One region of the Streptomyces sp. NPDC101152 genome, then DNA from elsewhere that is predicted to be linked to it. Evidence: riboswitches for the same ligand, from Rfam matches in the RefSeq annotation. Region 1 holds a riboswitch; each other region holds the start of a gene.
What was found. Region 1 has a riboswitch for S-adenosylmethionine ahead of ACIRVK_RS36950 (putative leader peptide). Riboswitches for the same ligand answer to the same signal wherever they lie in the genome.
Positions count from the first base shown of each region.

Region 2: it holds a riboswitch for S-adenosylmethionine, as region 1 does, so the genes downstream of both, ACIRVK_RS18235 (aminotransferase class V-fold PLP-dependent enzyme) here and ACIRVK_RS36950 (putative leader peptide) in region 1, are expected to answer to the same signal.
Region 3: it holds a riboswitch for S-adenosylmethionine, as region 1 does, so the genes downstream of both, thrC (threonine synthase) here and ACIRVK_RS36950 (putative leader peptide) in region 1, are expected to answer to the same signal.
Region 4: it holds a riboswitch for S-adenosylmethionine, as region 1 does, so the genes downstream of both, ACIRVK_RS10615 (amino acid ABC transporter permease) here and ACIRVK_RS36950 (putative leader peptide) in region 1, are expected to answer to the same signal.

Region 1 is NZ_JBIWPO010000048.1:21,779-29,140, forward strand. Features, by position in the region: gene ACIRVK_RS36920 (ThuA domain-containing protein) at 1-159, shown strand, start outside; gene ACIRVK_RS36925 (Gfo/Idh/MocA family protein) at 129-1,238, shown strand; gene ACIRVK_RS36930 (NAD(P)/FAD-dependent oxidoreductase) at 1,477-2,583, shown strand; gene ACIRVK_RS36935 (VOC family protein) at 2,594-3,010, opposite strand; gene ACIRVK_RS36940 (helix-turn-helix domain-containing protein) at 3,057-3,908, opposite strand; partial or broken gene ACIRVK_RS36945 (ABC transporter ATP-binding protein) at 3,980-4,810, opposite strand; gene ACIRVK_RS36950 (putative leader peptide) at 4,966-5,082, opposite strand; SAM riboswitch class IV at 5,115-5,225, opposite strand; gene ACIRVK_RS36955 (SpoIIE family protein phosphatase) at 5,295-7,362, opposite strand, start outside.
Region 2 is NZ_JBIWPO010000012.1:54,480-61,841, reverse strand. Features, by position in the region: gene ACIRVK_RS18245 (rhomboid family intramembrane serine protease) at 1-460, shown strand, start outside; gene ACIRVK_RS18240 (Lrp/AsnC family transcriptional regulator) at 457-738, shown strand; gene ACIRVK_RS18235 (aminotransferase class V-fold PLP-dependent enzyme) at 755-2,116, opposite strand; SAM riboswitch class IV at 2,258-2,374, opposite strand; gene trpD (anthranilate phosphoribosyltransferase) at 2,450-3,514, opposite strand; gene ACIRVK_RS18225 (cytochrome bc complex cytochrome b subunit) at 3,656-5,290, opposite strand; gene ACIRVK_RS18220 (Rieske 2Fe-2S domain-containing protein) at 5,287-6,342, opposite strand; gene ACIRVK_RS18215 (c-type cytochrome) at 6,339-7,148, opposite strand; gene ACIRVK_RS18210 (heme-copper oxidase subunit III) at 7,229-7,362, opposite strand, start outside.
Region 3 is NZ_JBIWPO010000052.1:13,168-20,529, forward strand. Features, by position in the region: gene ACIRVK_RS37965 (ABC transporter substrate-binding protein) at 1-421, shown strand, start outside; gene ACIRVK_RS37970 (DUF3263 domain-containing protein) at 472-708, shown strand; gene otsB (trehalose-phosphatase) at 770-1,621, shown strand; gene ACIRVK_RS37980 (trehalose-6-phosphate synthase) at 1,609-3,006, opposite strand; gene ACIRVK_RS37985 (glucosyl-3-phosphoglycerate synthase) at 3,091-4,035, opposite strand; SAM riboswitch class I at 4,164-4,318, shown strand; gene thrC (threonine synthase) at 4,337-5,626, shown strand; gene ACIRVK_RS37995 (MoaD/ThiS family protein) at 5,682-5,957, shown strand; gene ACIRVK_RS38000 (cold-shock protein) at 6,400-6,606, shown strand; gene groL (chaperonin GroEL) at 7,031-7,362, shown strand, end outside.
Region 4 is NZ_JBIWPO010000006.1:189,890-197,251, reverse strand. Features, by position in the region: gene ACIRVK_RS10645 (WecB/TagA/CpsF family glycosyltransferase) at 1-101, opposite strand, end outside; gene ACIRVK_RS10640 (hypothetical protein) at 98-1,252, opposite strand; gene ACIRVK_RS10635 (acyltransferase) at 1,523-2,122, opposite strand; gene ACIRVK_RS10630 (ABC transporter ATP-binding protein) at 2,346-4,118, shown strand; gene ACIRVK_RS10625 (putative leader peptide) at 4,178-4,288, shown strand; gene ACIRVK_RS10620 (glutathione S-transferase C-terminal domain-containing protein) at 4,424-5,287, shown strand; SAM riboswitch class IV at 5,353-5,462, shown strand; gene ACIRVK_RS10615 (amino acid ABC transporter permease) at 5,788-6,768, shown strand; gene ACIRVK_RS10610 (amino acid ABC transporter ATP-binding protein) at 6,765-7,362, shown strand, end outside.

The sequences.
Region 1 (7,362 bases):
CCGGTGACGTCACCGGCGATCTGGACCCGGCGGTGGGGCGAGGGCCGCATCGTCGTCACCACGCCGGGACACAGTCTCGACGTACTGGAAGACCCGACCGTCCGTACCGTCATCGAGAGGGGAATGCTGTGGGCGACGCGCACCGCATCGGCATCGTAGGGCTCGGGGTCATAGCGGGGGCCTACCTCGGCACGCTCGCGCGCCACCCCGGCGTGGAGATCGCCGCCGTCGCCGACCTCGACGCCGCCCGCGCGGCCGAAGCCGCCCGGCAACTGCCGGGCGCCAAGGCGTTGAGCGTCCCGGACCTGCTCTCGGCCGACGACATCCAGACTGTTCTCAACCTGACCACGCCCGCCGCGCACGCCGAGATCGCCCTCGGCGCGATCGGCCACGGCAAACACGTCTACACCGAGAAGCCGCTGGCCGCGACCTTCGAGGACGGCCAAGCGGTGATCGCCGCCGCGGCGGCGGCCGGTGTCGGCGTGGCGTGTGCGCCGGACACCGTGCTGGGGACCGGCACCCAGACGGCGCGCGCCGCCGTCGACGCCGGACTGATCGGGCGGCCGCTCGCCGCGTCGGCGGTCATGGTCACCCCGGGACACGAGCGCTGGCACCCCCACCCCGACTTCTACTACGCGCCGGGCGGCGGCCCGTTGCTCGACATGGGGCCCTACTACATCTCGGCGCTCGTCCAACTCCTCGGCCCGGTACGGGCGGTGACCGGGGCGGCCGCCAGGCTGCGCGGCGAGCGGGTCATCGGGTCAGGGCCGCGTCAGGGGGAGCGGATCCCGGTGGAGGTGGACAGCCATGTCTCCGGCGTCCTGGAGCACGCGAACGGCGCCCTGTCCACCCTCACCACCAGCTTCGACGGCGTCACCACGACCGCCGCGCCGATCGAGGTCCACGGCGAGCGGGGGACGCTGTCCGTCCCCGACCCCAACCGCTTCGACGGCGAGGTACGGCTCTTCGAGCTGGGCGGTGCCGACTGGCGTACCCTCCCGCCGTCGGCCGGGTACGCCGACGCGGCCCGCGGCGTCGGCCTGCTCGACTTCGTCCGGGCCGACGACCGGCGCCCGCCCCGCGCCGACGGGGACCTCGCCCTGCACGTCCTGGAGACGATGACGGCCCTGCTGCGCTCCTCGGCCGAAGGCAGGCGCATCCCGCTGACGACCACGGTCGAACGCCCCGAACCGGTCCCCCTGACGCCCGCCCGGACGTGGCAGGGGCTCAGCGAATGAACGGCGGTTCAAGGGAGAACTGACACATGCGGCTCGTACTGGACCCTCGACGCCCAACGGCCCTGTCTCGTGCGGTGACTGCGCGTCAACTACTCGCCAACGCTTCACGGGACGCACACACACTTCGCGCATGTGCTTAAAACTTCAAGGGCTAGGCTCGAGGCCACTTCGAGTGGCCCAGGACGCCGGCGCGCCGTGCCGCTCGCCCTTCCCCCCCCACCTGCACAGGAGACGCGGCGTGCACGACGGCGACGTAGTGGTGATCGGCGGTGGTTACGCAGGCGTACGCCTGGCGAAACGGCTGGACGCGACGGCACGGGTGACGCTGGTGGACCGCAAGGAGGTCTTCTTCCACCGGATCGCCTCCCTACGGGCAGGAGTCCGCCCCGAATGGTCGGTGACGCCGTTCATCCCCTACGACCGGCTGCTGCACCACGGCCGGGTGGTCGTCGGCAAGGCGGTCCGCATCGACACGGCCGAGCGGCAGGTGGTGCTCGGCACGGGGGAGCGGCTGCCCTACGACGTGGTGGTGATCGCCACCGGCGCCGACTACCCCGAACCGGCCCGCTTCGTGGGCACCACCGCCGAGGAGGCGGTCAAGGCCTTCGCCGACCACCAGTACAGGGTGGCCGGTGCCGAGCACATCCTGGTCGTCGGCGGCGGACCGTCCGGCGTCGAACTCAGCGCCGAGATACGCCTGGCCCGCCCGGACGCCCGCGTCACGCTCGCCCACTCCGGCTCCCGGCTGCTGCACTCGACGGGCATCGAACGCGTCGGCCGCCGCGCACAGGCCTGGCTCGAGGCACACGACGTGGAGGTGCGCCTCGACGCCTTCATGTCCCCCGGCAACGACTTCGGCACCTACCGGGACGCGCACGGCAACGTCATCACCGCAGACCTCTCCTTCTGGGCGACCGGCACCACCCCCAACACGCTGTGGCTGCGGCTGGGCGGACACGGCGACTGGCTGAACGCGGCCGGGCACATCAAGGTCGACCGGACGCTGCGCGTCGACGGGCGCCTGGACGTGTTCGCGGTCGGCGACGTCAACGACGCCACCGAGCTCAAGATCACCCCGGCCGCACTCGCCCAGGCCGACCTCGCGGCCTGGAACATCCGCACCTACCTCAACAGCTCCGGCCGCCACCGCAAGGAGCCACGCCTGTACCGCCCCCTCCACCGCACTCCGCTGATCGTTCCGTTCGGCTCGGCCGACGGCGTCACGGCCGTGCCCATCCCGGGCGGTGAGACCGCCGTCCTGGGCGGCCGGACCTCGGTGCTGGCCAAGGCGAAGACGCTGATGACGCCGTACATGCGCCGCCAGCTCGGCTACACCGCGACCTGAGCGGTGACTCTCAGCGCGGCCCGCCCCGGTAGGTGCCGAAGTACCAGCGGTTGCCCTCGGGGTCGCGGGCGGCGAAGTCTCGGGAGCCGTAGTCGGTGACGTGGAGGTCGGTGGTGATCTCGGCGCCGGCAGCCTTGGCGCGGGCGTGCACGGCGTCCGGGTCGGCGGTGACCACGTAGGCGCTGAAGGCCCCGGGAGGGGTGGGACCCTCACCGGGTTCCTGGCCCTCGCGCACCGACCCCAGCATCACTCCGCCGCCCTCGGGCCAGCTGAGCTGGGCGTGCTCGACGAGGTCACCGTCGCCGTAGACGACGGTCTCCTCGAAGCCGAAGGCGTCGACGAGGAAGCGGATCAGCGCGCGGGCGTCGCGAGCGCGCAGGGTGGGCCACACCTGCGGGGCGGGCGGCTGCTTGGCGGTGTCGGTCATGACGGCGGGCCTTTCGGTGCTGGGATTCGGCCGTACCCCATCAGCGTCACGCGGGCGGATGGTGCCCGGATTGGATGTTTCGGAACTCCTGCGCCAGCCACGCGCTCGGCGTGCAGGAGGCCAGCGCCGCGAACTCCCGGTCGAGGTGCGACTGGTCCGCGTAACCGCAGTCGGCGGCCAGACCCGCGAGATCGCTCTGGCCGGGAAGCCGGGCCAGACGGCGCCGGGCGAGGTCGAAGCGGACGACCCGGGCGGCCGCCTTCGGGGTGAGGCCGATCTCCGCGCGGAAACGGTTGCGCAGGTGACGGTCGCTGTAGCCGGTCGCGGCGGCGAGTTCGTCCACGCGGATCCGGCCGCCGGTGGACAGCAGCCGCCGCCAGGCCTCCGCGAGGGGTGCGGCGGGCATGTGGCCGTGACCGTGGCCAGTCATCCGGGCCAGCAGCCACTGGTCGAGGACGCGGAAGCGGGCGGGCCAGCCGGATGCCTCGCGCAGCCTGTCGTGCACCTCGCTCACATCGGCGCCGAGGGCGTCGTCGGCGTGGACGTCGATCCCCGCCAGCTCGCCCGCGGGCAGCCCGAGCAGGACGCGGGCGCCGAGCGGATTGATCGCGAGCTGGACGCCCGACTGCCGGCCGGGGACGCGGATGAGGGCGGGCGAGGTGTGCAGCCCGCCCAGCAGGGTCGGGTAGTCGCCGGGGGCGGCTCCCGGATCGGGATGGGCGGCGATGCTCAGCGGCTCGTCCAGGGTCAGGATCAGCGTCAGCCATGGCGAGGGCAGCCCGCGGTGCGTCGCGGCCGGGATGCCGCGCTGCCGGTAGCCGGAGTACCACCCCACCAGTCCCCGCAGGGGCGGCGCCGGCGCCACCCGTACCGCCTCGTCCACGATCTCGGCGCCCATACGGCCATTGTGCCGCGCCGCCCGCCGGCACTCTCGGCGCCGGCGTCAGGGCAGGTCCACTCGGTGCGCCGCGCGTTGGCCAACAGCTGCCGTGTGCAGGCGTGTTGTGGGTCGTCCAGGACGTCCCTGGTCGGACCGGACTCGACGACCTGCCCCTGTGACATGACCACCAGCCGCTGCGCCCGGTCGGCCGCGACCCCCAGATCATGGGTGACCAGCAGGATCGCCGTGCCCAACTCCTCGGTCAGCGACCGGAGATGGTCGAGGATGACCCGCTGCACGGTGACGTCGAGCGCGCTGGTCGGCTCGTCGGCGATGATCACCTCCGGATTCGCGGCGACCGCGATGGCGATCAGGGCGCGCTGCCGCATCCCGCCGGACAGTTCGTGCGGGTACTGCCGGACCCGGGTCGCCGGATCGGGCAGCCCGGCCTGCTCGAGGACCGCGATCGCCTCCGTGGGCGCGGAACGGCGGCTCGCCAGACCGTGGATGCGCGGCACCTCGGCGACCTGCTCCCCGATGCGCTTGACCGGGTTGAGCGACACTGTCGGCTCCTGCGGGACCAGACCGATCCGTGCCCCGCGCACCGTGCGCAGCTCCGCCTCGGTCAGCTCGGTCAGCTCGGTCAGCTCGTGCCGGCCGAAGCGCACCGAGCCCGCGTCGATCCGGCCGTTGGCCGCGAGCAGCCGGGTGATCGCGTGCGCGGTCGTGCTCTTGCCGGACCCCGACTCGCCGACCACCGCGGTCACTTCACCCGGGCACACGTCCAGGTCCACGCCCCGCACGGCCTGCACGCGGCCCCCACGGGTGCCGTACGACACCGTCAGGCCACGGATCTCCAGCAGTGCTGCGGTCACGTCCGCACCGCTTTCCTGTTCGTCGGTCATCGCTGCCGGGCCCATTCGCCGTCCAGCGCCCGGGCACGTGTCAGTAGGGGCCACGGACGTGCGGGCGAACAACGTGCGTTGAAGGAGGGGAAGAAGGGTGCCGGAGGTGACGCCGGTGCGCGAAGGCACTGCCGCCGACGGCGGATGACGTCAGGACGGCGGGAAAAGGGTCAGCGGCTACACAGACAGCCGGCGAACCGCTGCAGATCGATGTGGCGCCGGCGCGAGAACCGGGAGAAGAACACGGCGGCCGCGACGGAGGTGCTCAGGTCGCTGCTCTGTCGCACACCGGCCTGCGTTCTCGGCCCCGGGTCATGGGGCGACGCGCTTGCAGAGTCGGCGACTCTGCCGGGCTTTCACCTGGAGCATCCCACCGCGTCGGGAGGGTTGCCGGTCGGCGAGCCAGGGCTTGACGCTGACACTCGATGCCGGTCACGGCCATACGGAGCCAGACCGCTGTCCGTCAATCACGTCCCTGCCGAGGGTGGGACGGCCGTGCTCAGATCAGGGCCTCCCAGTCCTCGTCGAGCCCGCCCGAGAACATCAACTCCAGTGCGTCGGCGCCTTCTTCCTCGCTGCCGTCGGGCAGCGCCTGCTCGGCCCAGATGCACTTGCCGGTCGGTGTGTAGCGGGCGCCCCACCGCGCGGAGAGCGCCGAGATCAGCTGCAGTCCCCGGCCGCCCTCGTCGGTCTCCGTCGCGCGGCGGATCCGGGGCATCGTCTGGCTGCCGTCGTACACCTCGCACACCAGCCCCGCGCCGTACAGCAGCCGCAACCGGACCGGGCCCCTGGCGTGCCGCACGACGTTGCCGACGAGCTCGCTGGCCAGCAGTTCGGTGGTGGCGGTCAGGCCGTCGAGGTCCCAGGCGGCCAGTTGCTCGCGCACATGCCCGCGGGCCCGGCCGGCCGCCTTCGGGTCCAGGGGCAGCGGCCAGGACGCCACCCGGTCCTCGGCCAGGGCGTGCAGGCGGGCGACGAGGAACGCCGCGTCGTCGGCCGCCTGCTGACCGGTGGGCAGCAGACCGGCCGTCAGCGTGTCGCACAGCCGCTCGAGATCCGCGCCGGTGCCGTCCGCGTGGGCCGTGCCCAGCAACCGTGCCAGCTCCGCCATCCCCTCGTCGATCTCCCGCTTCGCCGACTCGACCAGACCGTCCGTGTACAGCACCAGCAGACTGCCCTCGGGCACCTCCAACTCGGCCGTCTCGAACGGCGGTTCCGCCGCGCCCAGCGGCGGGTCGGCCTCGTGCGCCGGGAAGTGCACGGTGCCGTCGGGGCGGACCAGGGCCGGCGGCGGATGTCCGGCGCGGGCGATCGAACAGACGCGGGTGGTCGCGTCGTAGACCGCGTAGAGGCAGGTGACGTACGAGGTCTCGCCCATGCCGCCCACGATGTCGTTGAGGTGGCCCATGATCTCGTCGGGCGGCAGTTCGAGGTCGGCCAGGGTATGCACGGCGGTGCGCAGCCGGCCCATGGTCGCCGCCTCCGGCAGGCCGTGCCCCATGACGTCGCCGACGACGAGCGCGACCCGCCCCCCGGCCAGCGGGATGAGGTCGTACCAGTCACCGCCCACGTCGGTGCCCGGCCCGGCGGGCAGATAGCGGGCGGCGGCCGTGCACTCCGGCAACTGGGGCAGGGCCTGCGGGAGCAGACTGCGCTGGAGCTCGCGGGACCGGGTGTGCTCGGCGTCATAGAGGCGCGCCCGCTCCAGCGACTGGGCGACCAGGGCGCTGATGGTGGCCAGCAGCCCGCGTTCCTCGTGGGTGAGCAGCCGCGGCCGGTCGAAGGCGACCACGCAGACCCCGAAGGTGTGCCCGGACGCCGTCAGCGGCAGGAACGCCCAGGACTTCTTGCCGCCGGCGGCCGCCAGGCCGACCAACGCGGGGTACCGCGCGGCGAACTCCGACGGCGAGGACACGAACACCGGTGTGCCGGCGGTGATCGCCTCCCACGCCGGGTCGCCGCGCCCCGCCTGGGCGCGGATGTCGAGGGCTTCGGCGAAGTCGTCGGGGTAGCCGACGGCACCGACGTGGTGGATCCCGTCGTCCTCGATGACCTGCACCAGCAGCCCGGCGGCGGAGAACGGCGGCAGCACCCGCCGGGCGACCACCTCCACCACGTCCCGCGAGGTCGTCGCCTTGGCCAGCTCCGCGGTCAACTCCGCGAGCCGGGCGGACCGTTCGGCCGCCGCCCGCTCCGCCGACTGCCGTTCCTCCGCCAGCCGCCGCTTCTCGGTGACGTCCTGGAAGTACAGGGTGCGCCCGTCGGGCCCCGGCACCAGCCGCAGGTGCAGCCGCCGCCCGCAGTCCGGCACGACGACGTCGAAGCCGGCCGGCTTCTCCTCGGCCGCCGCCTCCAGGCAGCCGCTCCTGAGCCCCGGGACGTCCCGCGCGGCCGGCAGGTCCCACAGCAGACGGCCGAACAGCTCCTCCTCGGAGAAGCCCAGAAAACGTTCCGCCTCCAGGTTGGCGAAGGTGATCCGCCACTCGTCGTCCACGGCGATGAAACCGTCGCTCATGTGTCTCAGGGCCCGGCTGAGCGCGTCGCGTGCGGTGCGCGACTCGTTGCTC
Region 2 (7,362 bases), on a different contig from region 1:
GCTCGGCAACATGCTCTTCCTCTACGTCTTCGGGGCGATGGCCGAGGAACGCATGGGCCGCCTGCAGTTCACGCTCTTCTACGTCGGCTGCGGCTACCTGGCCCTGCTGGGGTACGCGGCCGCCAACGCCGCCTCCGAGCAGTCCCTGGTCGGCGCGTCCGGGGCGATCTCCGCGGTCCTGGGGGCGTTCCTGTACCTCTTCCCCGGAGCCCGGGTGACAAGCCTGCTCCCGTTCCTCTTCTTCCTGCCCCTGCGCTTCCCCGCCTGGGTCGTCCTCCCCTTCTGGGCGTCCCTGCAGTGGCTGGCGGCGGGCCGGGCGGCCCAGGGGCCCGGGGTGGCCTACCTGGCCCACCTGGTGGGCTTCGGCCTGGGCTTCCTCTTCGCGTGGGCCCGTTTCCGCCGTACGACTAGAGTGAGGGCCGCCCCAGCTCCGGCCCATGAGGGAGAGAACCAGCCGTGATCACCGCGATCGTCCTCATCAAGACCAGCGTGGACCGGATCCCCGAGATCGCGGAACGGATCGCCGCGCTGGACTCCGTCAGCGAGGTCTTCTCCGTCACCGGCACCTACGACCTGATCGCCATGGTCCGCGTCAAGCAGCACGAAGACCTCGCCGAGGTCATCCCGGGTTCGATCAGCAAGATCCCCGGCGTCGAGGCCACCGACACCCACGTCGCCTTCCGCACCTACTCCCAGCACGACCTGGAAGCGGCGTTCTCGATCGGCCTGGACAGCTGAGGCGACGTACCTCAGGTCAGACCGCCGGCACGCAGCGGCCGTCCTCGGTGCGGTACTGCCACTTCGCGCCCTCCGTCACCAGTTCCCCGACGGCGGTCACGAAGCGCTCGACGTGCTCGTCCGGGGTGCCGGCGCCGAAGCTGACCCGGATCGCGTTCAGGGACTTCTCGCCGGGCGCGGCCTCCGGGGCGCCGCACTCGCCCTGGGTCTGCGGGTCGCTGCCGAGCAGGGTGCGGACGAGGGGGTGCGCGCAGAAGAGGCCGTCGCGCACGCCGATGCCGTACTCGGCGGACAGGGCGGCGGCGAAGTGGGAGCTGTTCCAGCCCTCGACGACGAAGGAGATCACGCCGACCCGGGGGGCGTCGTCACCGAAGAGGGACAGCACCTTCACCTGCGGCACCGCCGCCAGGCCCGCGCGGACCTTCTCGATCAGGTGCTGCTCACGGGCGACCAGCGTGTCGAAGCCGGCCTCCGTCAGCGCCTTGCAGGCCGAGGCGATGGAGTAGGCGCCGATGACGTTCGGGGAGCCCGCCTCGTGCCGGGCCGCGCTGTCCTGCCACTCCACGTCCACTCCCCCGTCCTCGCGCCGGGTGACCTTGCGGCTGGCGCCGCCGCCCGCGAGGTAGGGGTCGGCTGCCCGCAGCCAGTCGGCGCGGCCGGCCAGGACGCCGGAGCCGAAGGGGGCGTACAGCTTGTGGCCGGAGAAGGCGACCCAGTCGACGTCGAGGTCACGGACGCTCACCGGGTGGTGCGGAGCCAGCTGGGCGGCGTCCAGGACGATGCGGGCGCCGTGCGCGTGGGCGGCGGCGGCCAGCTCGCGCACCGGCCACAGCTCGCCGGTGACGTTGGAGGCGCCGGTGACGCAGACCAGGGCCGGGCCGTACGGGTCGCGGGCGGCGAGGGCCTTCTCCAGCGTCTCGACGGCCTGCTGCGGGGTGCGCGGGGCGTTGAGGTAGCTGACCCGGGTGTCCTTCCAGGGCAGCAGGCCGGCGTGGTGCTCGGTCTCGAAGACGAAGACCTGGCAGTCGGCGGGGAGGGCGCGGGCGAGGAGGTTGAGGGAGTCGGTGGTCGACCGGGTGAACACCAGCTGGTCGTCGGCACGGCAGTCGAGGAACTCGGCCACCGTCTTCCGGGCGTTCTCGAACAGGTCGGTGGAGAGCTGCGAGAGGTAGCCGGCGCCGCGGTGGACGCTGCCGTAGTACGGGGCGTAGGCGGCCACGTCGTCCCAGACACGCTGCAGGGCGGGGGCGCTGGCCGCGTAGTCGAGCGCCGCGTAGGTGACTTCGCCGCCCGTCACGAGCGGGACGGTGACATCCCGGCCCAGAACGGGCAGCGGGGCACAAACAGCCTGGGCGGAGGCAGCGGTGGAGACAGACATGGGGAACTCCCGTGAGAAGGCATGCGCGGGCATGCGGGAAGAGAGAGGAAAGGGGTGCGCGGAGGCGGGGCTCGGCGGCCCTATCGCATTCGCTTGCTCACGGAGGACTCCCTCGATGACCAGGATCCCTGGCGTGTGAGGGATCCGCGCTTGCCGTGGACCTCGCTGCCTACGGCCTGGTCTTCACCCGGGGCACCCCGCCACGGACGGAGGGTTGCCGGACAGTCGGCCGGGGCCTCATGACTGTCACTCATGACCTGGGAAGGAACGTACGTGACGTGATCGCGGTCCCGCAACTCCTGTCCGGAATACGGGACCGCGACCGCCGTTCGGCTACTTGTTGCTGGCCGCCACCCAGCGCTCCAGGACCCGCTTGGCCGACCCGGAGTCGATCGACTCCGCGGCCTTCGCCATGCCGACGCGGATCTGCTCGGCCAGGGTGCCGGGGCCGGGGTCGAGAGCGACCAGGGCAGCCGCCGAGTTCAGCAGCACGGCGTCGCGGACCGGGCCCATCTCGCCGTCGAGCAGCCGCCGGGCGACCTCCGCGTTGAACGACGGGTCGCCGCCGCGCAGGGCCTCCACGGGGACCAGGTCGAGGCCGACGTCACGGGGGTCGAAGGTCTCCTCGGTGACCTTGCCGTCCCGGACGACCCAGACGTGGGAGGTGGCCGTCGTCGTCAGTTCGTCGAGGCCGTCGTCGCCGCGGAAGACCAGGGAGGAGTTGCCGCGTTCCGCGAAGACACCGGCGACGACCGGTGCCATGCGCGGGTCGGCCACACCGACGGCCTGGGCCCGCACCCGGGCAGGGTTGGTCATCGGGCCGAGGATGTTGAACACCGTGCGGATGCCCAACTGGCCGCGCGCGGCGCCCACATGACGCAGCGCCGGATGGAACTTGATGGCGAAGCAGAAGGTGATCCCGGCCTCCTGGGCCACCTCGGCCACCCGTTGCGGGCTCAACTCCAGGTTGACGCCCAGCTTGCCCAGCACGTCCGAGGCACCGGAGGCGGAGGAAGCGGCACGGTTGCCGTGCTTGACGACCGTGGCGCCGGTGCCCGCGACGACGATCGCCGACATGGTCGAGATGTTGACGGTCTTGGCGCCGTCGCCACCGGTGCCGACGATGTCCACCGTCCGGCCGGGCACCTCGATCACGTTGGCGTGCTCGTACATCGTGCGCACGAGGCCGTTGATCTCCTCGACCGTCTCGCCCTTGGCCCGCAGTGCCACCACGAACCCGGCGATCTGCGCGTCCGTCGCCTCGCCGCGCATGATCTGGTCCATCGCCCAGGCCGTCGCGTCGGCGCTCTGGTCGCGGCCGTACAGCAGGGCGTTCAGTACCTCGGGCCAGGAACGGCCCGCCGCGGTGTCGCCTCCAGCGGGGGTCACAGCGCTCATACGGCCGCTCCTGGTCGTCGTAGGTCGGGAAAAACGAGTGTGGGGCCACCCTATCCAGCTCAGGGCATGCCGAAGGGCCCCGTCCGAACACCGGACGGGGCCCTTCTGGCGCGCTGTGGCGGGCGCGGCGACAAGCAGTGATCAGTGGTGGCCGTGGCCGCTCGTGATCTCCTTGTACTCCTCGACGGTCGGCTTCGGGATCTGGGACTCCTCGCCGTAGTACGCCTCGCTGAGCTTGGCGCGCAGCTTCTCGGAGCCCTTGACCTTGCGCTCGACGCCGTTCTCGTCGACCGTCGGGCCGATCTCGTGCGGGCGGTACTGCTCGTGCGCCGTGAGGGTGTGCAGCGCCTCCTGACTGAGCGGCTCGTGGACCTCGATGAACTCACCGTGCGGCAGGCGCTTGATGATGCCGGACTCACGGCCGTGCAGCACCTTGTCCCGGTCCCGGCGCTGCAGGCCGAGGCAGATCCGCTTGGTGGCGACGAAGACGAGGACCGGCACGACGAAGAAGCCGATGCGCACGAACCAGGTGACCGCGTTGAGCGACAGGTGGAAGTGCGTGGCCCACAGGTCGTTGCCGCCGCCGACCATCAGCACGAAGTACCAGGAGATCCACGCGGCACCGAACGCGGTACGCGTCGGGGCGTTGCGCGGACGGTCCAGGATGTGGTGCTCGCGCTTGTCGCCGGTGACCCAGGACTCGATGAACGGGTAGACCGCGATCGTGACCAGGACCAGCGGGAAGATCACCAGCGGGATGAACACGCCCAGGACGAGCGTGTGGCCCCACAGGTTGATCTCCCAGCCCGGCATGGCGCGGATCAGGCCCTCGGAGAAGCCCATGTACCAGTCGGGCTGGGCGCCGGTGGACACCTGGTCCGGACGGTAGGGGCCCATGGCCCAGATCGGGTTGATCGAGGCGATCGCGGCGATCGCCGTGATGACACCGAAGACCAGGAAGAAGAAGCCGCCGGCCTTCGCCATGTACACCGGCAGCAGCGGCATGCCGACGACGTTGTTGTTCGTCTTTCCGGGGCCCGCGAACTGCGTGTGCTTGTGGTAGAAGACCAGGATCAGGTGGCCGACCATCAGACCGAGCATGATGCCCGGCAGCAGCAGGATGTGGATCGAGTAGAAGCGGGCCACGAAGTCGCCGCCCGGGAACTCGCCGCCGAAGAGGAACATCGACAGGTACGTGCCGACGATCGGCACGGACAGGATCGCGCCCTCCATGAAGCGGACACCGGTGCCGGAGAGCAGGTCGTCCGGGAGCGAGTAACCGGTGAAGCCGGTGAACATGCCCAGGACGAGCAGCAGGAAGCCGAAGACCCAGTTGACCTCACGCGGCTTGCGGAACGCGCCGGTGAAGAACACGCGCATCATGTGCACGAACATGCCGGCGAGGAAGATCAGCGCGGCCCAGTGGTGGATCTGCCGGATGAGCAGACCACCGCGCACCTCGAAGGAGATGTGCAGGGTCGAGTTGAACGCCTCGGACATCATCTGTCCCTGCAGCGGGACATAGCTGCCGTGGTAGACCACCTCGTTCATCGACGGGTGGAAGAACAGCGTCAGGTACACACCCGTGAGGATGAGGATGATGAAGCTGTACATGCACACTTCGCCCAACATGAACGACCAGTGGTCGGGGAAGATCTTGCGCATGTTGGTCTTGGCCAGGGAGTAGATCCCCAGCCGGCCGTCGGCCCAGTCGGCGACGCGCTCGCCGGCTGGCGCTTTGCCGCGCCGGGCCCCGGTGGTGGTGTTGGTGCTCATCCGCGCTCCCAGAATGCAGGACCGACGGGCTCTTCGAAGTCGCCGAGCGCCTCGAGGTAGCCCTGGTCGTTCACGCCGATGCGCAGCTGCGGCAGGGCGTGACCGGCGGGGCCGAAGATCACCCGGGCACCGTCGGAGAGGTCGAAGGTGGACTGGTGGCAGGGGCACAGCACGTGGTGCGTCTGCTGCTCGTACAGGGAGATCGGGCAACCGACGTGGGTGCAGATCTTCGAGTACGCCACGATGCCCTCGTGCGACCACTCGAGTTCGCGCTTGTCCTTGATGTTGTCCGGCTGGAGCCGGACGATCATCAGGGCGGCCTTGGCGATCTCGGTCTGGAAGTTCTCGTCCTTCTCCTCCAGGCCCTCGGGCTTGGCGAAGGTGAGCGAGCCGACCGCGACGTCGGAGGGACGCAGCGGCTGGTTGGTGTTCATGTTGACGAGCAGCTTGCCCTTGGACCACAGCGTGTGGCGGAGCTTGGTCCCCGGCAGCGGGCCGAGGTCGCGCAGCAGCATGACGCCGGAGAGCGGGAACAGGGCCAGCGCGCCGAACATGGTGTTGCGGATCAGCTTGCGGCGGCCGAGCGCGGACTCCCTGGCGCCGTCCCGGAAGTCGGCCATGACCTTGGCCTTGACCTCGGGCGAGGCCTCGATCGGGTGCCGCTCGTCGGCGATCTCCACGTCGGACATCAGGGTGCGGGCCCAGTGGACCGCACCTGCGCCGATGGAGAACAGCGCGAGGCCCAGGGTGAGGCCGAGCGCGAAGTTCAGCGCGTTGATGTGACCGATCGGGAAGACGAAGATCGCCTTGTCGTGCGGGATCGCCACGTAGGAGGCGATGAAGCCGACCGTCGCCAGCATGGACACCGTGAACAGCATGGCCACCACACGCTCGGACCGTTTGGCGGCCCGCTCGTCGATGTCCTGGATCCGGTGCTCGTGCGGGGGAAGACCGGGATCCGCGAAGGGGTCCTTGTCGTCCGCGACGCTTACCGCGCCGTGCGCGCCCTGCTCTGCAGGCAGGTTCTCTTCTGGAATGTCGTGGCTACTCATGACTTCTTGGCCTTTGCGGTCCGAGCGGCGACCCAGACGGCGACCGCGATCAGCGCGCCGAGTCCGAAGATCCAGGCGAACAGGCCTTCGGAGACCGGGCCGAGTCCGCCCAGCTCAAGGCCGCCGTTGCTCACGGTGTTGTCTCCGTTGACCGCGTGCAGGTACGCGATGATGTCCTTCTTGTTCTGCTCCGACAGCGTGGTGTCGGGGAACGACGGCATGTTCTGCGGGCCGGTCTGCATGGCCTCGTAGATGTGCTTCGGGTCGACGCCCTCGAGGCTCGGCGCGTACTTGCCGTGCGTCAGCGCACCGCCCTTGCCGGTGAAGTTGTGGCACTGCGCGCAGTTGGTGCGGAACAGCTCGCCGCCCTTGGCGATGTCGGCACCGTCGGGGCCGTACTGCGCCGAGGTCGGAATGGACGGGCCGGCGCCCAGCGAGGCGATGTACGCCGCGAGCTGGTCGATCTCGGCCTGCGTGTAGATGACCTTCTTGCGCGGGATCTGCGCGCCCGGCTGCTGGGCCGGCATACGGCCGGTGCCGACCTGGAAGTCGACGGCTGCGGCGCCCACGCCGACGAGACTCGGACCGTTGGAGGACCCCTGCCCACCGGTTCCGTGGCACGTTGCGCAGCCCACGGAGTAGAGCTTCTTGCCCTCGTCGATGGCGAGGGACTGGGCGGTGTCGTCGGCCTTCGCCTGGCTCGCGGGCGCGAGCGTGGCGTACAGCCCCCCGGTGCATGCCAGCGCGAGGAGTAGGACGACGAGCGCCGCCATGGGATGGCGTCGTCGTGCGGAGAGCTTTTTCACGGATTACCCCGGTGTCAGGATCTTCTGCGTCGATGCTTGTGGGATGTGCGCCGTGCGGGCGCACGCGGGACGGGGCCCGGCTACTTGATCAGGTAGATCGTGGCGAAGAGGCCGATCCACACGACATCGACGAAGTGCCAGTAGTAGGACACGACGATGGCCGCGGTCGCCTGTTCGTGCGTGAACCTCTTGGCCGCGTAGGTGCGGCCGAGGA
Region 3 (7,362 bases), on a different contig from region 1:
GGGCGTGCGGTACGGCATGGTGCCGATGCCCGGCGTGGACGGGCCGAGCAAGACCGCGATGGGCGTGGCCGACTGGATGACGGCGTTCAAGAAGAACGGCCACGCCAAGCAGGTCGGCGACTTCCTGAACTTCGTCTACGACGAGAAGAACGTGCTCGCCTTCTCGCGGGAGTACGACCTGCTGCCGGTCACCACCTCCGCCTCCGAGGCCATGACCGCCGCCAAGCAGGACGCGGGCCTCAGGCCGTTCCTCGACCAGCTCCCGGTCTCCGAGCTGCCGCCGGTGGGCAAGACGTCCTGGGCGGCGGTCAGCGCGGCCGTCAAGCAGCGCATAGGCCAGGCGGTGGCCCCGAACGGGAGCCCCGCCGCCGTCCTCGGCCAGCTGCAGTCCACGGCCTCCCGGGCGGACAGCGCCGAGTAGTCACCCCAGGCCGCGGGTGACTGTCAGTGGCGGGAGCTACGGTTCGTCACATGGATCGGGAATTGCAGCTGGAGGAGCGTGAGCGGGCCGTCCTCGCCCTGGAGCGCCGGGGTTTCACGAGCCCCGGCGCGAAGGAGCGGGCGATACGGGAGGAGCTGGGCCTGGCCCCCGTCCGCTACTACCAGCTGCTGAACGCCCTGCTGGACGACGAGCGCGCCCTGGCGCACGACCCGGTGACGGTGAACCGGCTCAGAAGGGTGCGGGAGCAGCGGAGATCGGAGCGCTGACCGGCCCCGCAGGGGCACCTGCGCCACGCATGCGGCGGCCCATCGCGGTTAGGGTCCCCGTATGGGCACCCACACGGACACGGACCCCCTGCCGACCCCCACCACCCGGGCCGGCCGCGACGCACTCGCCGCGATCCTCGCGAACCCCGCGAAGACCGTGATCGGCCTCGACTTCGACGGGACGCTCGCCCCGATCGTCGCGGACCCCGAACAGGCCCGCGCCCACCCCGACGCGGTCCCCGCGCTGGCCCGGCTCGCCCCGAAGGTGGCGTCGGTCGCCGTCGTCACCGGCCGACCCGCGGAGGTGGCCGTCCGGCACGGCGGCTTCGCGGACGTCGCCGGCCTGGAGCATCTCGTCGTCCTCGGCCACTACGGCGCCGAACGCTGGGACGCGGCGAGCGGCGAGGTCACCGCTCCGCCCCCGCACCCCGGGGTGGCCGCCGTCCGCGCCGAACTGCCCGGCTTCCTGGAGCGGGCCGGCGCCGGGCAGGGCACCTGGATCGAGGAGAAGGGCCGCGCGCTCGCCGTCCACACCCGCCGCGCCACCGACCCGCAGGCCGCCTTCGAGGCCCTGCGCGAGCCGCTGACCGACCTCGCCAAGCAGCACGGCCTCATCGTGGAACCCGGCCGCCTGGTCCTGGAACTGCGCCCACCCGGCATGGACAAGGGCGTGGCCCTGACCGAGTACGTCCACGACATCTGTGCCGAGTCCGTCCTCTACGCCGGCGACGACCTCGGCGACCTGCCCGCCTTCACGGCGGTCGGCGAACTCCGGTCAGCGGGGGTACCGGGACTCCTGGTGTGCAGCGGCAGCGACGAGGTCACGGAACTGAGGGAGCGGGCGGACCTGGTGGTCGACGGCCCGGAAGGGGTCGTGCGCCTCCTGTCCGCCCTCGCGGCTCACCTCGACTGATCCACCAGCGCGTTCAGCTGGTCCAGGAACCACTGCGCCGGCGGCAGCGCGGTCGCCGCCGCCGCCAGCCTCTTGGTCCGGTCGGCCCGCTCCGCCGCCGGCGTCGTCAGCGCCGCGTGCAGCGCCCGAGCCGTGCCGACCACGTCGTACGGGTTCACCGTGATCGCGTCCTCGCCCAGCTCGGCGTGGGCGCCCGCCTCCCGGGACAGCACCAGGACGCACCCCTCGTCGGAGACGACCGGCACCTCCTTGGCGACCAGGTTCATGCCGTCGCGGATGGGGTTGACGAGGGCCACGTCGGCCAGCCGGTAGGCGGCGAGCGAGCGCGCGAAGTCGTCCTTCACGTGCAGCACCACCGGGGTCCAACCGGGCGTCCGGTAGCGGGAGTTGATCTCCTCCGCCAGCCGCCGCACCTCGGCCGTGTAGTCGCGGTACACGGCGAGGTCCTGCCGGGAGGGGTAGGCGAAGGCCACGTGCACGACCCTTTCCCGCCACTCCGGGTGGTCGTCGAGCAGCTGCCGGTACGCCAGCAGCCCGCGCACGATGTTCTTCGACAGCTCGGTCCGGTCGACCCGCACGATGGTCTTCCGCCCGCCCCCGATCTCCTCCCGCAGGGCCGCCATCCGCTCGTCGACGTCGGCCTCGTGCGAGCGCTGCCGCAGGAAGTCCGCGTCCGCGCCGAGCCCGTACACGCCCACCTCGGTGCTCCCGAGCCCGCCCGTCAGCTCGGCACAGCACGCCGTGAACGCGTCCGCCCAGCGTCGGGTGAGGAAGCCCAGCCGGTCGGCGCCCAGCATGCCGCGCAGCACCTGCTCGGCGATGTCGTCCGGCAGCATCCGGAAGTAGTCCGCGGGCGCCCACGGCGTGTGCGAGAAGTGACCGATCCTGAGGTCCGGGCGCAGCTCCCGCAGCATCCCCGGCACCAGCGTCAGGTGGTAGTCCTGCACCAGCACCGCCGCCCCTTCGGCCGCCTCCTCGGCGAGAGCCTCGGCGAACGCGCGGTTGTAGGTCTCGTACGACGCCCACTGACGCCGGAACTCCGCGTCGAAGACCGGCTCCAGCGGGGTCTGGTAGAGCATGTGGTGGACGAACCAGAGCACCGAGTTCGCGATGCCGTTGTACGCGTCGGCGTGCACGTCGGCCGACACGGCGAGCATCCGCACGCCCTCCTCGCCGACCCCCTGCCGTACCGCCTCCCGGTCGCCGTCGGACAGCGCGCAGCACACCCACAGCGCACCCGCGTCCGGGCCGATCGCCGAGAGGCCGGAGACCAGCCCGCCGCCGCCCCGTTTCGCGGCCAGCGAGCCGTCCTCCTGAACCTCGTACGAGACCGGGCCGCGGTTGGACGCGACCAGCACCTGATGATCGCCGTGCGTGGAAGCCATACGCCTCAACCTAGCCCGGCCCGGAAACACTCAAACGTATGGCCGGATCACGGCCCCGTCCTGTATACGGACCGCTCCGGCCCGTTACGCGGCCTTGCGCTCCGCGTACTCCGCGATCTCCGCCATGGGTGGCCGCTCCTCCGTGTCCACCGAATAGGTGCGCGGCTCGAAGCCGTCCTCGCCGCGCTCGAACTGGGTGAGCGAGGGGCGGATGAGGTGCCCGCGGGCCAGCCGGAGCTGCGCCGTACGGTAGATGGCGGCGGCCATGCGGCCCAGCGCCTGCCCGTCCTGGTGCCGGTGCTTTCGCACCCCGACGTCGACCTGGGCGAGGGCGTCGAGGCCCACCAGGTGCAGGGCGTCGACCAGCATGCCCAGCTCCACGCCGTACCCGACGGGGAAGGGGAGCTGTTCCAGCAGGCTGCGGCGGGCCGCGTACTCGCCGCCGAGCGGCTGCACGAAACCGGCCAGCTGCGGCCAGTGCATGTTCAGCAGCGGGCGCGCCATCAGCTCGGTGACCCGGCCGCCCTGGCCGGTCGCGCCGGCGAGCGGACGGTCGTACATGCCCTTGACCAGGTCGATCCCCGGGTCGGTGAGCAGCGGACCGACGATCCCCGACACGAAGTCGGAGGAGAACTCCTTCAGGTCGGCGTCGATGAAGCAGACGATGTCTCCGCTCGTGACCAGCAGGGAGCGCCACAGCACCTCGCCCTTGCCGGGGACGGCCGGGAGGCGGGGCAGGATCTCGTCGCGGTGGACGACCCGCGCACCCGCCGACGAGGCGACCGCGGACGTGCGGTCGGTGGAGCCCGAGTCGACGACGACGATCTCGTCGACCAGGGGGACCTGCTGCATCAGGTCATGACGGATGATCGCGACGATGTCGCCGACCGTCTCCTCCTCGTTCAGCGCGGGCAGCACGACGGACACCGTCTGGCCCGTGCGCTGCTTGGCGGCCAGGATCTGGTGGAGCGGGCGGTCGGTGACGGACCAGGAGCGGGTGCTCAGCCAGCGCTCGACTTCCTCCAGCACGTTGGCGGCTCCTCACGTTTGTCTCGCGGTTCGGACGACTATCTCAACTGTCCTGGCCTTCGGTTACAGTCTTGAGCAACGTCGGTGACCATCGCATGTCCGAGGTCGTTGAACGTACAACCGAATACCGCTCATCCAGAGGGGCAGAGGGATACGGCCCGATGAAGCCCCGGCAACCCTCCAGCCGGTCTCGTGGATCAATGTTGATCATCACGCGAGGCTCCCGGCTAGGGAAGGTGCCAAATCCGTCTCACGGCGAGATGCGTCGTGAGGAAGATGAGGAGAAAGGGCCTCGCCTCACATGGCTGCGCAGACTGTTGCAAGCACCACCGACACCACCACCGTCGACCTCGGCCCCGCCGCGGCGCTCAGCTGCCGCGAATGCGGCCACCGGGTGCCCCTCGGCCCGGTCTTCGCCTGCGAGGAGTGTTTCGGCCCGCTGGAGATCGCGTACGACTTCTCGGGCTACGACGCCGAGGAGCTCCGCAAGCAGATCGAGGCGGGTCCCGCGAACATCTGGCGCTACGCCCCGCTGCTGCCCGTCCCGGCGGACGTGGCGAGCAAGCCGAACATCAACCCCGGCTGGACCAAGCTCGTGCAGGCCGACAACCTGGCCCGCGAGCTCGGCGTCGACGCCGGCAAGCTCTTCGTGAAGGACGACTCCGGCAACCCGACGCACTCCTTCAAGGACCGGGTCGTCGCCCAGGCCATCGAGGCCGCCCGGGTCTTCGGCTTCACCACCCTCTCCTGCTCCTCCACCGGCAACCTCGCCGGTGCCGTCGGCGCCGCCGCCGCCCGCGCCGGCTTCCGCTCCTGCGTGTTCATCCCGCACGACCTGGAGCAGGGCAAGGTCGTCATGGCCGCGGTCTACGGCGGCGAGCTCGTCGGCATCGAGGGCAACTACGACGACGTGAACCGTTTCTGCTCCGAGCTGATCGGCGACCCGGCCGGCGAGGGCTGGGGCTTCGTCAACGTCAACCTGCGGCCCTACTACGCGGAGGGCTCCAAGACCCTGGCGTACGAGATCTGCGAGCAGCTCGGCTGGCAGCTCCCCGACCAGCTCGTCGTGCCGATCGCCTCCGGCTCGCAGCTCACGAAGATCGACAAGGGGCTCCAGGAGCTGATCAAGCTCGGGCTCGTCGAGGACAAGCCGTACAAGATCTTCGGTGCCCAGGCCGAGGGGTGCAGCCCGGTCTCCGTCGCGTACAAGGCGGGGCACGACGTCGTCCGGCCGCAGAAGCCGAACACGATCGCCAAGTCGCTGGCGATCGGCAACCCGGCGGACGGGCCGTACGTCCTGGACATCGCGCGGCGGACGGGCGGGGCGGTGGAGGACGTCGACGACGAGCAGATCGTCGACGCGATTCGGCTGCTCGCGCGGACGGAGGGGATCTTCGCCGAGACGGCGGGTGGGGTGACGGTGGGCGTCACGCGCAAGCTGATCGAGAACGGTGTCCTCGACCCGACGCTGACGACGGTCGTCCTCAACACGGGGGATGGGCTGAAGACGCTGGATGCGGTGGCCGGGACCGGGTTGACTGCGACCATTCGTCCCAACCTTGACTCGTTCCGTGAGGCTGGGCTCGCGTAACCCGTCTTCGAGCGCCCGCGCCCCCAAAAAAGCCGCACCTGACCGGAGGTTCATCGTGAGCGTCAATGTCCGCATCCCCACCATCCTGCGCACGTACACGGGTGGCCAGGCCGAAGTCACCGCTGAAGGCGGGACCCTCGGCGAGGTCATCGCTGATCTGGAGAAGAAGCACACCGGGATCGCCGCCCGGGTGCTGGACGACCAGGGCAAGCTGCGGCGGTTCGTCAACGTGTACGTGAACGATGACGACGTGCGGTTCGAGCAGGGGCTGGAGACGGCCACCCCGGACGGTGCCGGTGTCTCGATCATCCCCGCCGTGGCCGGCGGCTGACCGAATGACCGAACATTACCTTCGGTAACAGGGATTACCGAGTGTTCATCGAATTGCCCCCTCCGTGCGAGAAACGGAGGGGGCAATTCTGTATGGTTGAGCACGGTACAGTTGGGGAACCTGCCGCCTTCCGCACTCCGAACGCCTGGGAACAGCGGCTCCGGATGCGATGAGAAGTAGCCAAAGTGTGCGCGTCTTTTGCGGCTTATGCGCCCTTTGTGGGGCCCGACTTGCCCTGAATTCGGGCGAATTCTCGCTACATTCCGGACCCCTGCCGTCCAGAATTCTCGTCCGATTGACCTGTTGCAGACGGCAGTTGGACAGATACATTCAGCCGCGGTCGACGCGTTCCGGCGCACGCCCCCAAACCGTGGGGGGTGAGGTCTGACCCGGATCCGCGAAGTGCGGATCTGTGCAAGGGCCAGTAATAGGGGAGTTAGGCATGGCTCAGGGCACCGTCAAGTGGTTCAACGCGGAGAAGGGGTACGGCTTCATCGCGGTCGACGGTGGTGCGGATGTTTTCGTCCACTACAGCGCCATCCAGATGGACGGGTACCGCACCCTGGAAGAGGGTCAGCGGGTCGATTTCGAGATCTCGCAGGGCCAGAAGGGGCCGCAGGCGGACATGGTCCGGCTGGCGACCAGCTGAAGCACGCGCCGGGTAGATAGCAGCGTCGTTCTTCTGTTCTTCGGAGGGCTCGTACCCCATGGGGAGTCATGGGTACGGGCCCTCCGGCATGTCTCCAGGCAGGCCTCGGTGCGTGCGACGGGCATGTCTGCGTCAGGCCGGATCCCGTACGAGTCCTGGCCGGTCTCCCAGAGGCGCTTGCGCCCGCCCGTCACCCGACCACCACCCCTCAACGAGCCCGCTTCGCGGGCGCGCCTTGCACTCGGGCATGCCGAGTGCTAATCATTGGCGTTAGCACTCTGAAGGTGAGAGTGACAAAGAAGGACCGGGTCGGTGAGGCCCGCAGGCCGGGTGGGGCAAGGAACCCATGGGTCGGCGAGCCGTCCGTCGCGGGCGCGGGCGCGGTCCGAAGGAATCACCCCCAGTCCTGGAGGGACCACTTCACATGGCCAAGATCATCGCGTTCGACGAGGAGGCGCGGCGCGGCCTCGAGCGCGGCATGAACCAGCTCGCGGACGCCGTGAAGGTGACGCTCGGCCCCAAGGGCCGCAACGTCGTCCTCGAGAAGAAGTGGGGCGCCCCCACGATCACCAACGATGGTGTCTCCATCGCCAAGGAGATCGAGCTCGAGGACCCGTACGAGAAGATCGGCGCCGAGCTGGTCAAGGAAGTCGCCAAGAAGACGGACGACGTCGCCGGTGACGGTACGACCACCGCGACCGTGCTCGCCCAGGCCCTGGTCAAGGAGGGCCTGCGCAACGTAGCCGCCGGCGCCAA
Region 4 (7,362 bases), on a different contig from region 1:
AGCTGCCGGCCGTCCCGCACCGCCTCCATGCAGCGGTCCACGGTCTGGTCCATCGTCAACGCGTCGAGCTCGATCCCGAACAGCGACTGGCGCGCGCTCATTCGGCGCCCCCCTGCCAGGCGTGGAGCATCCAGCCGAACTCGTAGGGCCGGCACTCGCGGTCCACGGCGAGTGGCGGGTACACCCGGTCCAGCGCCCTCAGCCGCAGGTTCGGGGCGAGGCGGGTGCCCAGACCTCGGGCGGCGCGTACGGCCTTCTTCGGGTCGCCCCGGTGGACCTTGCGCCAGGTCGCGCCGAGCTCGTCGAGGATCAGCGGCTCCCGCTTCTCCGGGCGCGCGGCCAGTTCGGGCACGTCCGTCATCCAGCGCAGGCCCTTGCGGATCGCGGAGCGGAAGTCGCTGCCGCCGGCGTCGGTGAGGTCGAACAGGGCGGTCGGGGCCATCGCGTGCTGGTGGACGCTGTAGACGGGGTAGCCCTCCACCACACCGCCGGTGCGAGCGTCGTAGTGCCACCACCACTGCCCGCCCTCGCCCTGCAGTTCGCAGATGCGCGCCGCGCAGGCCTCGGCCGCTGCCAGCGCCTCCGGATCCCCGCCGTCACTCGCGGCGTGGGCGCGGGCCAGCGCCTGCAGTGGATACGTCTGGTCGGCGAAGCAGGCCACATGCGCCCGGTAGGAGGGCACCAGGCCGGGTCCGGTGGCGTGCGGGAACAGCGGGCTGTCGTCGACGCGGGCGCGCAGCAGCCGGTCGCGGGCCACGCCGAAACGTCTCTCCACATCGACCGTGTCCCGGGCCGCCGCGAGGGCGGACAGCACCCACGCCGCCTCGACGGTGTACTGCGGCCGGCCGTCCTCGTCCAGGGCCGTCACCCGCTCGAGGGCGTCGGAGAGCTTGGGGTGTCCGGTCTCGGCGGCGGCCCAGGCTATGAGCGCCGCGTCGCCGAGGTTGGTCACCGCGGGCAGCGACTCGATCAGCAGACCCGTGAACTCCTGGGCGCTGCGCCCGCCGAGGGCCGCGCACTGGCGCTCCTCCGGGAGGAAGCGGGCCCCCAGCGCGGTGATGGCCGCGTACCGGGTGCTGGTCCCGCGCCGCTCCAGGGTCCAGGAACCGTCGGCGCCCCGGTGCCCGACCATGGTGAAGGCGAAGGCCTCACCACCGGGAAGCAGCATCGACGGCAGTCCCGACTCGGCCACCCCGAGGAGCCGTTGAGCGAGCGCGAACAGTGGCGGCTCCTCGGCTCTGAGCGCCGCCAAGCGTGAGATCGTCATCGGTTGGACACACCAACCCCCCTGTTTTTGCGCAGACTTGTGAGCGCCGCGGCGTGAACGGCCGGGCGGTGGAAGACACGGCGGACCTCAGGTGCCGGAGCGGACGCCGCTCCTCGTTTCAGGCATAGGTGTTCCCACCCGGTACCCCCCCCTGGGAACTACTGGTTCGTGTGCTCATTGTGCTTCGCCTGCACAGTTCGCACACATGTTATGCCGGTGAATGTTCGAAGATTTGCGTTTTGGCGGAAACAGGAGTCATGCGCGCTCGACGAGTTCGCCGTCCTTCTCCTCGTACAGCACTCCCGTCTCGGGGCACTCCCATCCGCCCGGCTCGCCCTCCCGCTCCACGAGCCGTACGCCGGCCCGCCCGACCCAGCCGATCCGGCGCGCCGGTACGCCCGCCACGAGCGCGAAGTCGGGCACGTCCCGGGTCACCACGGCCCCCGCCGCGACCAGCGCCCACCGGCCGATCCGCACCGGCGCCACACACACCGAACGCGCCCCCAGCGAGGCGCCCTCGGCCACCTCCACCGCCACGGCCTCCCAGTCGTCGCCGCGCTTCAGCCTGCCGCTCGGGTCCACCGAGCGGGGGAAGTAGTCGTTGGTCAGCACAGCCGCCGGGCCGACGAACACGCCGTCGCCGAGCACCGCGGGCTCGTAGACCAGCGCGTAGTTCTGGAGCTTCACGTTGTCGCCGATCCGCACGCCCGGTCCGACATAGGCGCCGCGCCCGACGATGCACCCGCTGCCCAGCCGGGCGTCCTCCCGTATCTGGGCCAGGTCCCAGACCGTCGTCCCGTCCCCGATGGTGGCTCTCTCGTCGACCTGGGAGGTCGGCTGCATTCTGAAGCTCACAGGCTGAACCTTTCTTCCGTTGTCAGGGAGGGACAGAGTAGATCCGCGTGCGCCGTACGCCCGGAAAACGCTTGGACTGGGTGGGTATCGTCGCGGGAAAATCCCTTTCCCTGGCCTGTCCGTACTCGCGACCACCAGGATCGGGATGGGATCGACTGACGCACGCGCGGTCACGCCGCGCAAAGGTTCCGTGCTCCTCGCACTTCGTTACTACGGACGGGAGATGGCCCGGCTGCGCCGGCTGACGGTGCCCGCGATGCTGTTGCCCGCGCTCGGCAACATCGGCCTCTACTACCTCGCGCCGCTCGTCGTCGCCAAGCTCGTCGGCCGTATCTCCGCCCACCCGGGCGTCGGCGTCGGCGCCGCACTGCCGTACGTCCTCGGCTTCGCCGGCGTCCTGCTGGCCTCGGAGGGTGTCTGGCGGGTCGGGCTGCACTGCCTCAACCGCCTCGACGCCCTCGGCATCGAGCACCTGTACGTGCTCGGCATGGACGAACTGTTCGCCAAGGACGCCGCGTTCTTCCACGACAACTTCGCCGGGGCGCTGACCAAGCGGGTGCTCAGCTTCGCCTCCCGCTTCGAGGAGTTCGGCGACACCCTCACCTTCAACATCGTGGGCAGCCTGGTGCCGCTGTTGTTCGGCTCGGTGGTGCTGTGGCGCTACGAACCGCTGCTCGTCGTCGGCCTGTTGGTGATGATCGTGCTGACGGCGCTGTGCGTCGCTCCGCTCATCCGGCGCCGCCAGGCACTGGTCGACCAGCGCGAGGAGGCGATCGCCCGGGTGTCGGGGCACGTGGCCGACAGCCTGATGAACATGGACACGGTGCGGGCCTTCGCCGCGGAGCACCGCGAGGCCGCCGAGCACCGCAGGCGCGTCGCCCACTCCCGGCGGCTCACCCTCAGGTCGTGGGACTACGGCAACCTGCGCATCGACACGCTGGTCGCGCCGATGTCCGTCCTGACCAATGTGCTGGGCCTGGTGCTGGCGGTCGCCCTCGGCGGCGGCGAGCACGGGGTGGAGGCGGTCGTGGTCGCCTTCACCTACTACACCAACGCGACGAAGATCATGTTCGAGTTCAACCAGATCTACCGTCGCCTGGAGAGCTCGATGACCGAGGCCGCGCAGTTCACCGAACTGCTGCTGGTCCCGCCGACCGTTCTCGACCCGCCCTCGCCCGAGCCCCTGGTGGGGGGGCCCGCCGAGGTCCGCTTCGAGCGGGTGGACTTCGCCCACGACGGGGGCGAACCGCTCTTCGAGGGCCTCGACCTGGACGTGCCCAGCGGGACGAAGATCGGGCTGGTGGGCCGCTCCGGCGGCGGCAAGACGACGCTGTCGCGGCTCCTGCTGCGCATGATGGACATCGACGGGGGCCGGATCCTGGTCGCGGGCCAGGACATCAGCCGGATGCGCCAGGCGGACCTGCGCGGTCTGATCGCCTACGTCCCGCAGGACCCGGCGATGTTCCACCGCACCCTGCGGGAGAACATCGCCTTCGCCCGGCCGGACGCCACCGACGCCGAGATCCGCCGGGCGGCCCAGGCGGCCCACGTCACCGAGTTCGCCGACGCGCTGCCGAGCGGCTTCGACACCATGGTCGGCGAGCGGGGCGTCAAGCTGTCCGGAGGCCAGCGCCAACGCGTCGCCCTGGCCCGCGCGATCCTGCGTGACGCGCCGATCCTGCTGCTCGACGAGGCCACCAGCGCGCTGGACTCCGAGAGCGAGATCCTCGTCCAGGAAGCCCTGTGGCGCCTGATGGAAGGGCGGACTGCGCTCGTGGTGGCCCACCGGCTGAGCACGGTGGCGGGCATGGACCGGCTCGTGGTCCTCGACCGCGGCCGGATCGTCGAGCAGGGCAGTCACCAGGAACTCCTCACGGCGCAGGGCGCCTACGCCAAGCTCTGGCAGCACCAGTCGGGAGGCTTCCTCTCCGACGACGACCCGGCCGGCGCCGACCTCCGGACGGCGGGCGTCCGCGATGCGGGACGGTCCTCTTGACGTCCGTCCCGGTCGGATCGACACTCACTGAGGGAATCCTAGTGAACAGGTAGGGAAACATGAGGCGCCTTGCACCGGTCACTGTCCGAGCGGGCCGTTCGCCTCTTCTCACCTCCCGCCGTCACATCGACCTGCTCCGCGTCTGCAGCGCCATCAGCCCCCGGCGCTGAGCCGCGCTCCCTCCCGCGCCGACGAGCCCCGCACCGGGGTGGTCCGTCCCGTCCGGCGCGCACGGGTGAGCCCTGCTCCCTTGCCCGACGTCGCTTCCGCCGCGTGTACGTCCGCGCCCGCTCCCGGGGAGAGTCATGACCGTCACACCGCTCGCCGCCCACGCGTCCGACCGGCCCGCGCCCGCCTTCCGGGGCCGGATCGGCCGGGACGCGCGCAGCGGCCACTACGCCGTTCCCGGCCGCTACCGCCTCCATCTGTCGACCGCCTGTCCCGACGGCCTGCGCATCGCCGTCACCCACAGCCTGCTCCGTCTGGACGCCGTCTGTCCGGTCACCCATCTGCCCGCCGTGCCCGACTGTGGCGAGGGCGGCCACTCGGCGCTGCGCCCGCTGTACGAGGCGAGCGCCCACCGCTACACCGGCCCGGCCCTCGCACCGGTGCTCAGCGACGACTGGTCCGGACGGATCGTCAGCACCCACGCCCCCGACATCGTGCGCGACCTCGCCCACCGCTTCGGCGGCGGCCGGCTCCCGCTCCATCCGCGCGCCGCGGAGCCGGAGATCGAGGCCGTGGAGCGGATGTGCGCGGAGGGGATCGAACAGGCCGCGCAGCAGGCCGGTTCGGCCGGCGGGCAGCCGGTGGGACGTGACCTGGCACTGGGCACCCTGCTGGAAACCCTCGGCGCCCTCGACCGCTGGCTCGTCGGCCGCACCTACCTGATCCGCGACGAAGTCACCGCCGCCGACGTCCAGTTGTGGGTCGCCCTGGTGCACCTCGACACCGTGCACCGCCACCACCTCGACGCCGCCGCCGTCCAGCGCATCGCCGACCACCCCACCCTGTGGGCCTACGCCCGCCGGCTGACCGCCCACCCGGCCTTTCTCCGCCACCTCGACCTCGACGGCATCGAGGCCCGCCACCACGCCCGCTGCCAGGGTCTGGAGGCCGCCGGCGCGGCCGTCCGCATCCTGGACTGGGCGGCCCACGCGGCCCGTTAGCCGTTTCACCTGTCGGACGGGCGTTGACATACGTTCGAGCCATTGTTTTAACTGACAACCAGAACGGTCATGAGCGTCAGCGACAAGCCCTGGCTAGCTGACCGGCAACCCTCGCACCGCGGTGGGGTGCCCCAGGTGACGACCGGACCGGATGACCTTTCGGTAAGCGCGAGGCCCACAGGGCCGGAACAGTGACGGTGACGCCATGTACGCAGCTCCCAGGACGGCCACGAGCCGCCCGCAGGGCTGCGTACAGCCGTACCCGAACCTCCTCGTCGCCGATCGCGCCGTCGATCTGCTCCGTGTGAACAGCGCAGTGTGTACCGCATCGGGCCGTGCCCGCTGTCGGGGCTGACCTCTCCCCAACAGCCCCCGCACCCCCTGACGAACACCGCCCCCGCGGTGTGCCCTCGTCCTTCCCGCCCCCGGTACCTCGCCATGGCATCCGCCGCCGCATGCCGCCGCGCCGTCCGGGGTGTCCGATCCAGCCGGAGCCCACCATGAGTGAACCCCCTGGCGCCACCGTCACGCTTCCCGGGACGGCCACCGCCGACAAGCCGTCAAAGCCCCTCGCCGCCCAGCGTGTTCTCCCGCTGCGGCGCCCCGGACGCTGGGTCGCCACCGCCGTCGTCCTGGTCCTGGTCGCCCAGTTCGTGCACGGGCTGGTGACCAACCCCTTCTACCAGTGGGACCGGTGGGCCTACTGGTTCCTGCGCCCCACCATCCTCGACGGCCTGCTGATCACCCTTCAGGTGACCGCCTACAGTGCGGTGCTGGGCCTGCTCGGCGGCATCCTGCTCGCCCTGGCCCGGCTGTCGAGGAGCCCCGTGCTGCGCGCGGTCAGCTGGACCTACGTCTGGGCGCTGCGCTCCATCCCGCTCATCGTGGTGCTGATCTTCCTCTACAACTTCAGCGCCCTGTACAAGACGGTGAGCCTCGGCGTCCCCTTCGGGCCGGCCTTCTTCTCCTTCGACGAGTCGAAACTCGCCACCGACATGGTCGTCGCCGTCATCGGCCTCAGCCTCAACGAGGCCGCCTACGCGGCCGAGGTGGTGCGCGGCGGCATCCTCTCCGTCGACCAGGGCCAGCACGAGGCGGCCGCGGCGCTGGGCCTGCCGAAGAGCTACCAGTTCCGGAGAATCGTCTTCCCGCAGGCGCTGCGCTCGATCATCCCGAACTACGTCAACCAGCTCATCGGCCTGATCAAGGGCACCTCGCTGGTCTTCTACGTCTCCCTGCTCGACCTGTTCGGCTCCGCGCAGACCATGGGCTCCACCTACCCCGGCGACATCGTGCCGCTGCTGCTGGTCGTCACCGTCTGGTACCTGATCCTGACCAGCGTCGTCTCCGTCATCCAGTTCTACGTCGAGCGGCACTACGCCCGCGGGGCCACCCGCAACCTGCCGCCGACGCCGCTGCAGAAGCTCCGCACCGGTCTCACCGGTCTGCGGGCCCGCATCCGCCGGGAGGCCGCCGTATGACCGCCAAGACGCTCGAGCCCCTGGCGGACGTCCAGGCCGCCACCGTCGAGGTGCACGACGTGCACAAGTGGTACGGCACCCACCGGGTGCTCGACGGCGTCGACCTGACCGTCCGCCCCGGCGAGGTCACCGTCGTCCTCGGCCCGTCCGGCTCCGGCAAGTCCACTCTGCTGCGGGTCATCAACCACCTGGAGAAGCCCGAGATCGGCTACGTCAGCATCAACGGCGAGCTGATCGGGGTGAAGCGGCAGGGCGACCGCCTCAAGGAGCTGAGCGAGCGGGCCATCCTCACCCAGCGCGGGCGGATCGGCTTCGTCTTCCAGAACTTCAACCTCTTCCCGCACCTGACGGTCCTGGACAACGTGGCCGCCGCCCCGGTCGCCACCGGCCGCCTCGGCCGGACCGAGGCGCAGGACCTCGCCCGCGAACTCCTCGACCGGGTCGGCCTCGCCGACAAGACCGCCGCCTACCCGCGCCAGCTCTCCGGCGGCCAGCAGCAGCGCGTCGCCATCGCCCGCGCCCTCGCCCTGCGCCCCGGCGTCATCCTCTTCGACGAGCCCACCTCCGCCCTCGACCCCGAACTGGTCGGCGAGG